DNA from 3 places in the Cyclobacterium sp. 10D3-21 genome. Region 3 is predicted to be linked to each of the others. Evidence: riboswitches for the same ligand, from Rfam matches in the RefSeq annotation. Region 3 holds a riboswitch; each other region holds the start of a gene.
The links. Region 3 has a riboswitch for S-adenosylmethionine ahead of AC0L7T_RS11400 (O-succinylhomoserine sulfhydrylase). Riboswitches for the same ligand answer to the same signal wherever they lie in the genome.
Positions count from the first base shown of each region.

Region 1: it holds a riboswitch for S-adenosylmethionine, as region 3 does, so the genes downstream of both, AC0L7T_RS11990 (O-acetylhomoserine aminocarboxypropyltransferase/cysteine synthase family protein) here and AC0L7T_RS11400 (O-succinylhomoserine sulfhydrylase) in region 3, are expected to answer to the same signal.
Region 2: it holds a riboswitch for S-adenosylmethionine, as region 3 does, so the genes downstream of both, AC0L7T_RS20885 (homocysteine S-methyltransferase family protein) here and AC0L7T_RS11400 (O-succinylhomoserine sulfhydrylase) in region 3, are expected to answer to the same signal.

Region 1 is NZ_CM147924.1:2,965,818-2,969,098, reverse strand. It holds gene AC0L7T_RS11995 (S8 family peptidase) at 1-415, opposite strand, end outside; SAM riboswitch class I at 938-1,047, shown strand; gene AC0L7T_RS11990 (O-acetylhomoserine aminocarboxypropyltransferase/cysteine synthase family protein) at 1,239-2,543, shown strand; gene AC0L7T_RS11985 (homoserine O-acetyltransferase family protein) at 2,555-3,281, shown strand, end outside.
Region 2 is NZ_CM147924.1:5,418,621-5,421,901, forward strand. It holds gene metH (methionine synthase) at 1-363, opposite strand, end outside; gene AC0L7T_RS20885 (homocysteine S-methyltransferase family protein) at 368-1,411, opposite strand; SAM riboswitch class I at 1,488-1,589, opposite strand; gene AC0L7T_RS20890 (hypothetical protein) at 1,864-3,171, opposite strand; gene AC0L7T_RS20895 (PAS domain S-box protein) at 3,249-3,281, opposite strand, start outside.
Region 3 is NZ_CM147924.1:2,819,261-2,822,541, reverse strand. It holds gene AC0L7T_RS11410 (DUF4407 domain-containing protein) at 1-389, opposite strand, end outside; gene AC0L7T_RS11405 (SGNH/GDSL hydrolase family protein) at 702-1,352, shown strand; SAM riboswitch class I at 1,702-1,806, shown strand; gene AC0L7T_RS11400 (O-succinylhomoserine sulfhydrylase) at 1,923-3,101, shown strand; gene AC0L7T_RS11395 (efflux RND transporter periplasmic adaptor subunit) at 3,227-3,281, opposite strand, start outside.

The DNA.
Region 1 (3,281 bases), 150 kb from region 3:
ATTCGTGTGAATCATTATCCACCTGAGAACCATCCTTGCCTCCAATAAAATTCCAGCCATGGACATCGTCTATATACCCATTTTTGTCATCATCTATTCCATTTCCAGCTATTTCGTCCTCATTGGTCCATATTTTCCCCTGAAGATCCTCGTGGGTAATATCTATCCCAGAATCAATCACAGCGACCACAATCATGGCTTTTGGAGATTTCCCTTGAAGTAATTTCTGGTAGGCTTTTTCTGCACCAGTCCCCATTATCCCATCATCTATGGGATCAAGTAAAAACCAATTGTCAGGCGTTTCTAGACTATCTTTAAGATATATAGTCTCTGAAAATGCGGATACAGAACCATAACCACTGAGAACAACACCCAGTAAAAAAGCATAAAAATAAGTTTTGAAATTTCTTTGCATAAAATTTGAAGTATAAATATGATTTAGTAGATTTTTTATTGCTGTTACTCGTGTTTTCTTAAATAGAAAGGTACCAAAGATTCAGTTTGAAACAAATCTCAAAAACTTTTACGGTAAGATTATCCTTTTTGTGGTTTAATTTTAAGACAGCGAAATCAAAGGGCCTGAAAACAAAAACAGAAAAAGCCTTGTTCTTATTTCTAAATGTTAAGTCAAATGGTGGAACAATGCTAGAATTTGTGGCTAAAATTTCAAAAATAAATAATAACAGATTAGGTGTCGGAATCTGATATTAACTCTTTAAATTTTAGAAAGTTAAAGAGATTTTTGATCTAAAGAATAGGTCAAGACTAACAATGTTTTTCTATTCCCTCTTAATTTTATTTGTTTCCTTGACAGTTTGTAACCTACTGATTACCTGAAAGATTGACTTTATATCATAAAAAATTACTGCCATCTATTGGAAAATTTAACAATGTAGGTTTATTTTGCATAATCCTTTTACTTTTTTAAAAGTGTCAGGATTTATATAGAAGAGGCAAGAGACAGGCTCGGTGACCCTCTGGCAACCTGGAAAATCCAAGGTGCCAATTCCTGCCAGATGAAAAAGTTTACATCTGGGAATATAAATTCAAAACTATATGGTTTTATTTTACAGCATAAAAAAGGATAAAGTTTCCAGAAATTTCTTCAATCATTTATTTTCTTTTCTAAAAGAATGGAAAAATTCTGCCTTAGATGCATTTAGTGCCAGGTAGTTTTGCACATTGTATACTTAATCAAGTTTATTAGAATTGATAACAAACCTAAAAAAACAAAGAACATGTCAAAAAATTATCGTTTCGAAACATTGCAGGTTCATGCCGGACAAGAAGTAGATCCTACAACCAATTCCAGAGCAGTACCTATTTATCAAACCAGTTCTTATGTATTTAATTCAGCTGAACATGGCGCCAATTTATTTGCCCTAAAGGAATTTGGGAATATCTATACAAGGATAATGAACCCTACCTCAGATGTCTTTGAGAAAAGGGTAGCAGCATTAGAAGGTGGCGTAGCAGCAGTGGCAACAGCCTCAGGCCAAGCAGCTCAATTCTTAGCGCTGAATAACTTCCTTAGCGTTGGTGATAATTTCGTTACTTCTCCTTTCCTTTATGGAGGCACTTACAATCAGTTTAAGGTTTCTTTCAAGAGAATAGGAATAGAAGCAAGATTTGCAAAATCTGACAAAGCTGCGGATTTGGCAGAAAAAATTGATGAAAAAACCAAAGCCATATACGTTGAGACCATTGGCAATCCGGAATTTAATGTTCCAGATTTTGAAGCCATAGCTGCGCTAGCCAAAAAGCATGATATCCCTTTAGTGGTTGACAATACTTTTGGCGCAGGAGGATATCTTTGCCAACCTATCAAACATGGCGCTAACATTGTCACCTCTTCTGCAACCAAATGGATCGGTGGCCATGGGACTTCTATAGGTGGCATTATTGTAGATGGCGGTAATTACAACTGGGGCAATGGTAAATTCCCTGAATTTTCTGAGCCATCAGAAGGCTATCATGGTATGAATTTCTGGGACACCTTTGGTTATAACAACCCTCTAGGGCTGCCTAACATTGCTTTCGCTATCAGAGCAAGAGTAGAAGGACTAAGAGATTTTGGACCGGCAATCAGCCCTTTTAATTCATTCTTACTATTGCAAGGTTTAGAAACGTTGTCCTTACGTGTACAACGTACTGTTGACAATGCTTTGGAACTGGCGAAATGGTTGGAACAACAACCTAAAGTAAAGTCTGTTAACTATCCTGGATTGACAAATAGCCCTTATTATGTAACCGCAAAAAAATATCTTCCCAATGGATTTGGCGGGGTGTTAAGTTTTGAAATTGAAGGAGAAAAAGAGACTGCTTCAAACTTTATTAACAATCTGGAATTAATTTCTCATTTGGCCAATGTTGGAGATGCAAAAACTTTGATCATTCAACCTTCAGCCACCACCCATCAGCAGCTTTCTGACGAAGCCCAGTTAGCAGCAGGTGTAACACCAACCATGTTAAGGATTTCTTTGGGTATAGAACACATTGAGGATGTGAAAGCCGACCTTATTGCTGCTTTTGACAAAGTATAAAACCAATTAAAATGAACCTTCAATCGCCGCATTTGACTATTGAAATGACTCAAGAAATCTTCTATTGCCAGGAAGCATTACTTTTGGAATCCGGAGAATCTTTTCCGGAATTCCAATTGAATTTCACTACCCAAGGCCAGTTAAATACCAATAAAGACAATGTGATTTGGGTATTGCATGCTTTAACAGGAGATGCCAATCCACAGGAATGGTGGTCTGGATTAATTGGGGAGGACAAATTTTTTGACCCCTCCAAATATTTCATTGTTTGTGCCAATTTCCTTGGTTCCTGCTATGGCTCAACCCAACCGTTGAGCAATGACCCAAAGCAGGGAAAGCCATATTATTATGACTTCCCTAATTTAACTACAAGGGACATTGCGGCAGCGTTGGATAAATTGAGAATTCACCTGGGATTAGATAAAATCAATACGGTTATTGGAGGTTCTTTAGGTGGGCAGGTAGCATTGGAGTGGGCAGTTACGCTGGGAAAAAACCTGGAAAATGCCATTATTGTTGCCTCCAATGCAAAAGCCTCCCCCTGGATCATTGGTTTTAATGAAACCCAGAGAATGGCGATTGAATCCGACAGTACCTGGGGCAAATTAAATCCTGAAGCAGGTAAAAAGGGTTTGGAAACGGCTAGAGCCATTGGCATGCTTAGTTATAGACATCCCTTGACATTTCTACAGAGCCAAGGTGAAACGGAGGAAAAAAGAGATGGCTTTAAGATTAGCA
Region 2 (3,281 bases), 2.6 Mb from region 3:
TTTGCCTTGGATACATTTTAGTCCTGCTAAAATAATTTTCCATTTGGAGCTATCGACCATCACTGGAATCCGGCTAATTTCCGGTTCAGAGGCTACTAGGTTTAGAAATTTCACCATGGCAGCTTCCCCGTCCAGCATGGCTTCATCCATACAGACGTCAAGAATCTGAGCTCCTCCCCTAACCTGATCCAAGGCCACCTCAAGGGCTTCATCATAATTGTCGTTAAGTACAAGCCTTGCAAATTTCTTAGACCCAGTCACATTGGTACGCTCCCCTATATTTACAAAATTTAGGGTCTCATTAAAAACCAAAGGTTCTAATCCTGATAACTGTAAATTGGGCACTTTTGTAGAATTGCTCATGAAATTAATCTTCTTCGGTTAATACCTGCTTAATTCTAGGTGGAAAATTACTGGCTGATTTTGCCAAGGCTGCTATATGCTCAGGTGTAGTCCCACAACATCCCCCGACAATGTTCACCCAACCTTGTTTCAAAAACAGGCTTACTTCCTCACTCATTTCTTCTGGTCCCTGATCGTATTCACCAAACTCATTGGGAAGACCTGCATTGGGGTATACGCTCACATTAAATGGTGATTTATCCGAAAGCACCTTTAGGTAAGGTCTCAATTCTGCCGCTCCTAATGCACAATTTAATCCAATACTAAGTAAAGGAACATGTGAAATCGAGATCAGGAATGCCTCAGTTGTCTGGCCGGAAAGTGTCCTACCAGAAGCATCAGTAATGGTGCCTGAGACCATAATAGGAATACCACCTTCCGATGGTTCTAATGGGATATCTCGCTTTTCATACACTTCCTGAATAGCAAAAATAGCTGCTTTTGCGTTTAAAGTATCAAACACCGTTTCGACCAAAAGCAGGTCTACTCCACCATCCAACAAACCTTCTATCTGCTCAGAATAGGCAGCCACCAGTTGATCAAAACTAACCGCTCTAAATCCAGGGTCATTGACATCCGGTGAAAGTGAAGCAGTTCTATTTGTAGGTCCAATTGCTCCAGCTACAAACCTGGGTTTATCCGGTTCTCGGGAAGAGAAATCATCCGCTACCTCACGCGCAATTTTTGCGGACTCAAAATTAAGTTGATAAGCTATCTCAGACAGCCCATAATCTTCCTGGGCTATAGAGGTACTGCTAAAAGTATTGGTTTCGATAATATCGGCACCCGCTTCAAAATAGGCTTTATGTATGTCTTTGATTATACCCGGTCGGGTCAAAGAAAGTAAATCGTTGTTTCCTTTTAACGATTTCTTGACAGCTGCAAGGTCCTGATTTCTAAAATCTTCTTCCTTTAAGCCATATCTTTGTATCATGGTACCCATAGCACCATCCAATATCAAAATTCGTTTTTGTAATTGTTGGAGTAATAAGTTAGTTCTTCTTGCCATGTGAATCGTATATTTATTAAAAAACTTATACGAGCATGAACCGATGTAAAACTAGAGGGTATTTTCTAACTTTTGCGGCTCATCTTTATCCGGCATTTCCGGAATGGGAATTAGCACCTTGTCAACTCAGGTTGCTAAGACATCATAGGGCCCTACCCTCCGTCTTTCTCGATAAGCAATTCAAAAGTAACATGAATTCAGGAAAAAAATTCTCTTTTTGCGAAAAACTTTGAAATCGCTCTGGTAAATCTCATTTATAAAATACTGTTGACCAAAAGGCACAAGTCATTCGCAATCATAAGTAAAGTCATTTTCAAAATAAAAATTGCTAGTTAGTAGGCGGTCACCAATAATCATTGGAAGCCTTAAAGTCATCTATCAATTTACCCTATCAAGGGTTCTGGTACACAATGACAGTTTACTTAGAAAGGTTTTGAAAAAACAATAATCGATTAGGGTCTTAAACCAATACCAAATTGTAAGTAAGGTCCAGCCATATAACTTGACATATTTAATTCCCCTAACTTATAAGTGCTTAAGGGTAGCTCATAGCCAGCGTGTGCGGAGGTGACAAACCTAAACATCTTATTGAATACTGGTATGGCATAGGCAACCATCACTTCTGATTTTCCCATGATCCCTTTACTTTTTAAATAACCATCATAATCAGGTTCTTCAAATAAAGCAGGGAATTCTGGTTTTTTATCGTTTGATAAGGTATACCGAATACTTCCATATCCCAGGCCACCAAGCACACCTAATTCCAGGTTTCTCATTTTGTAAAGCTGGTATCCATAGTTTCCATATAACCTCACACTGTTCAAGGTATGTTCATGGTCTTCATCAGCTCTACCTGAATTGGCTATATTAAAGACATCAAAAGAATAGATCCATCTTCGGTTTTCCCCTATTATTTTCATCCCTATATTGTTCGGGGTGTCTTTAAAAGGTGCCAAATCATTGTTAATTAAATAGTCATTTAGCTTATCGGGGTTGGTGAAGTTCACACCGTAAAAAAAGTGTACACCAATACCAGCATCAGGAAAGAAAAGATTTTCATCTGGCATAGCAATACCTGCTCCTAACCTGAAAAACGCCCCACTTTGCAAGTTGTCAAACGTAACCTCATTCATTTTCCAAGCTCCCTCAAATGGGCTGAAGGAATACCCAAATTTCCCAAGGAGACCAACCGTTTCTTCAAGTCCTGGAACGTTAAAATCGTAGCCAAATTGGAAGCCTATTTCGGTCAAAAATCCGCCAAAATTTTGCGTTCCTTTGTGAATATTGCGTTCCCTTAAAATAAAACCCTGTTCTGGTTGCTGTAGAAAAACTCCAAGGTCATCCACCTTGCTCTGGTCTTTAAGCATTTCAAAATCCAGGTATCCAGCCCCTAGGGACATGTAATGAATGAGATGAAATTTACCTTCCTCAGTAAGTGAATACCCTACATTCATATAAAAGCGTGTGCTCCGATTATCTATGATATAATCTTTATAATAGGAGTTAGCCCCTTTGTTTTGATAAAGCTCAAAACCAAGAATGAAATCGGACAAACGGTATTGATAACCAATTCCAAGGGTAGAGTACCCTCCTCTAAGGTTTGAAATACCCTTATCGGAAAGCATTTCATTGAATTCTCTTAAATTTGCACCTGACGAACCGGCCAAAACGTAAATCGTTGATCGCTCGGAAACATTGCCCTGTGCATGCAGATTATAGGCCAATCCCAGCCAAAGCGGTATATATAAAATCCATCTCATAGGGCTATTAAAGTTGCAAAGATATCATTTTAGCTGGTGAATTCCGCTACCATTTATCCATAAAAATCAATCCCACATCAGAGATAATTGATAATTTTACCATAAAGGTT
Region 3 (3,281 bases):
TGTCTGTCCAGCTCCCGATTGATTTCTTTTTCAAATATTTTCAATTCTAAAGGTTTTGCAATGACTAAGGCAATCAATATTGCCAATATTAGTCTGGGAATTGCCTGTTTAAGCTCCGAAAGAAATTTTTCTCTCTTTTTAAGTGTTGAAACGATATACCTATCCAGGTTAAAAATCATCAACATCCATACAATACCAACAGCAAAAACGGCAAAAATGGATTCAAAAATGGTAAACAGGGCATAGCCTACGGATAATCCAGCAAACACAGCCGTAAATAGAACAGTCCCCCCTATTCCTATAAACTGATGAATGGAACCTGGGCACCGCTTTACCAAAGGAAGGTATGCTCCAGAACAAAATACGAGAAAGCGTTCTAATTTATTCATAAAAGGCTGGTACTTCTTTAGATTTTAAACGAAATACATTTCAAGGACACTGCCAAATATTTTCTTTCATTTAAATTTAAAACGGCTTTTTAAAAAATTATTATATTTATTTGACAATCAATACTTTAAAAAATTATTTTTAGATAAATATTGGTGTTTTATCAATTGTCTTTTCAACTCATGACAATAAAAAACCTTTTAAAAGCACAAAACAGAAAAATGTCCGGTTCAATTGTCCGATAATGATACAATCAAAATATTTTAAAATTCACATAATTAAAGTATTTTGGAACCCAAAACCCATATAAGATTATGAAAAAAAATAATTTCCTTTTAACAGCTCTTTTACTTTTTATAGGTTTGTCGGTTTTTGCACAAGATCCTGCAAGATTTAAGAACCAGGTAGCACAGATTAATAAAGATTATCCAAGCCAGAACAATTTAAATACGATAGTTTTCACTGGTAGTTCTACTATTCGAATGTGGAAAAGCCTTCAGGAAGATTTCCCAGAACACAAGGTTATAAATGCTGGGTTTGGTGGTTCTCAGTCTGCTGATTTACTTTTTTATTTAAACGAATTGGTATTAGATTATAAGCCTTCGAAGGTGTTTATTTATGAAGGTGACAATGATATCTCAGGAGGAAAATCTACAGAAGAGATTTTGGCCAATTATGATCTTATCGTTAGCAAAATTCACCAGGCACTACCAGACACAGAAATTATACTAATTAGCCCAAAACCAAGTGTTTCCAGATGGGAATTAGTTGATAAGTACCTTGAATTAAACAAAAATCTAAAAAAATCAACCAAGGGTAAAAAATACTTGAAATATGCAGATTTATGGAAGCCTATGCTTAACAAGGACAAAGAACCTATGAAGGACATCTTCCTTGAAGACAACCTCCATATGAATGCAAAAGGCTATGCCATTTGGGCCAAAACGATCAAGAAGTTTCTGTAAACCACTTGCCAATATTAAGTCAAATTAGTCAAACGTAAACATCGCATGCTATAAATTGATTGTCAATAAGAAATACTTTCTTATTTAACCTCAAGATGGTTTACTCCGCTATATTTAGCCCGAAATAGGTAAACAACTGCCTAATTCGGGCTAAATTTATTTCTGGCGTTATAGCATTCTCATTCCTTAAAGGCTTAAGTAAAAAAAACATAAAACAGAATGGCGGCCTATTTGTTCCAGTTAATAGTATACAATTCTTTCAAAAGGTCTCGTAAGCCAATATAAAAAACAAGTGAGATTTGGAAAATAGCCGTGTCATTCCTTTATTTGCATTGAATTTCAGGAAACTGATTTATATAGAAGAGGCGAGAGATCAGGCTCTGTGAACCTCTGGCAACCTTCCGAACCAAGGAAAGGTGCCAATACCTGCCCATTAAATAGGGAACGATAAATTAGAAAATATGACAGCACTTACATTCTCCTTCTTTATCTACCTCGTTTATTTTCACTATTCAGCTATTTCGCCGAATGGGTTATATTCATGTATCTACGGTAAGAAAAATTTCTTTTATGGATTATAAAAATTTTGAAACACAAGCAGTAAGAATAGCTGCCTCTTCCTCAAATCAGAGAGAACATTCCGCTCCTATTTACCTTAGTTCCAGTTTCGTATTTGATTCTGCAGAACAAGCCAGGCAAATGTTTGCAGATGAAATTGAAGGAAATATATATTCCAGGTATGCCAATCCGAATACCAGTGATTTAATAGAAAAGGTATGTGCTGCAGAAGGCACTGAAAGTGGTGTTACAACTGCTTCTGGAATGGCTGCAATGTTTGGTAGTATGGCATCATTGTTAAGGCAGGGAGACCATATTCTTGCCTCCAGGTCATTGTTCGGATCTACGCACCAACTTTTAACGCGCATATTTCCTAAGTGGGGAATTTCGCATACCTACGGTGACATATCAGATATTGATCAGTGGGAGCAACTGGTACAACCTAATACTAAGATGTTGTTTATCGAAACCCCATCCAACCCGGGTTTGGAAATTATTGATTTGGAATATATTGCAAAATTTGCAAATGCACATAACCTCGTTCTGGTTGTGGACAATTGCTTTGCTACTCCTTACCTTCAGCAGCCAGCAAAATGGGGAGCGCATATTGTCACCCACAGTGCTACTAAATTCATTGACGGACAAGGACGGGTTTTAGGAGGGCTCATCTTAGGGAAAAAGGAGCTGATAGACGAAGTTCAGTTTTTTATGCGACATACCGGACCATCATTGTCCCCTTTTAATGCCTGGATATTGTCCAAGAGCATGGAGACTTTGGCCGTTAGAATGGACAGACATTGTGAAAGTGCGCTTAAAATCGCCCAGTATTTTGAAGGAAACAAAGAAGTGGAAGTGGTGAAATATCCATTTTTAGCCTCCCATCCACAATTCGACCTCGCTAAAAAACAAATGAAACATGGCGGAGGAATTATCACCTTAACCTTAAAAGGGGGATTAGCCAGAGCTAAAAAGTTTATTGATCAATTACAGATGATCTCTGTCACTGCAAACCTTGGAGATACCCGTAGCATTGTCACCCATCCTGCTTCTACCACACACAGCAAACTTACCCAAGAGGAAAGAGAAAAAGTGGGTATTTTAAATGGATTGGTCAGGCTATCTGTAGGACTGGAACATGTAGACGACATTATTCTTGATATAGAAAGCGCATTGGAGAAATCCAAAAGCTAAAAAGCAGGTTTACAAAATTCCAGGTAGAATTTATGTAAACCTGCTTTTTTAGAAGTATTAAACTTCAACTCAAACCAACAATATGCAATGGATCTCTCCTATTGCATATTGTTGGTTAATAAGGATTATTTTTTATTGTCAGGACCTTCCGGTACTGCAATCGTTACTTCCTTTTCATTT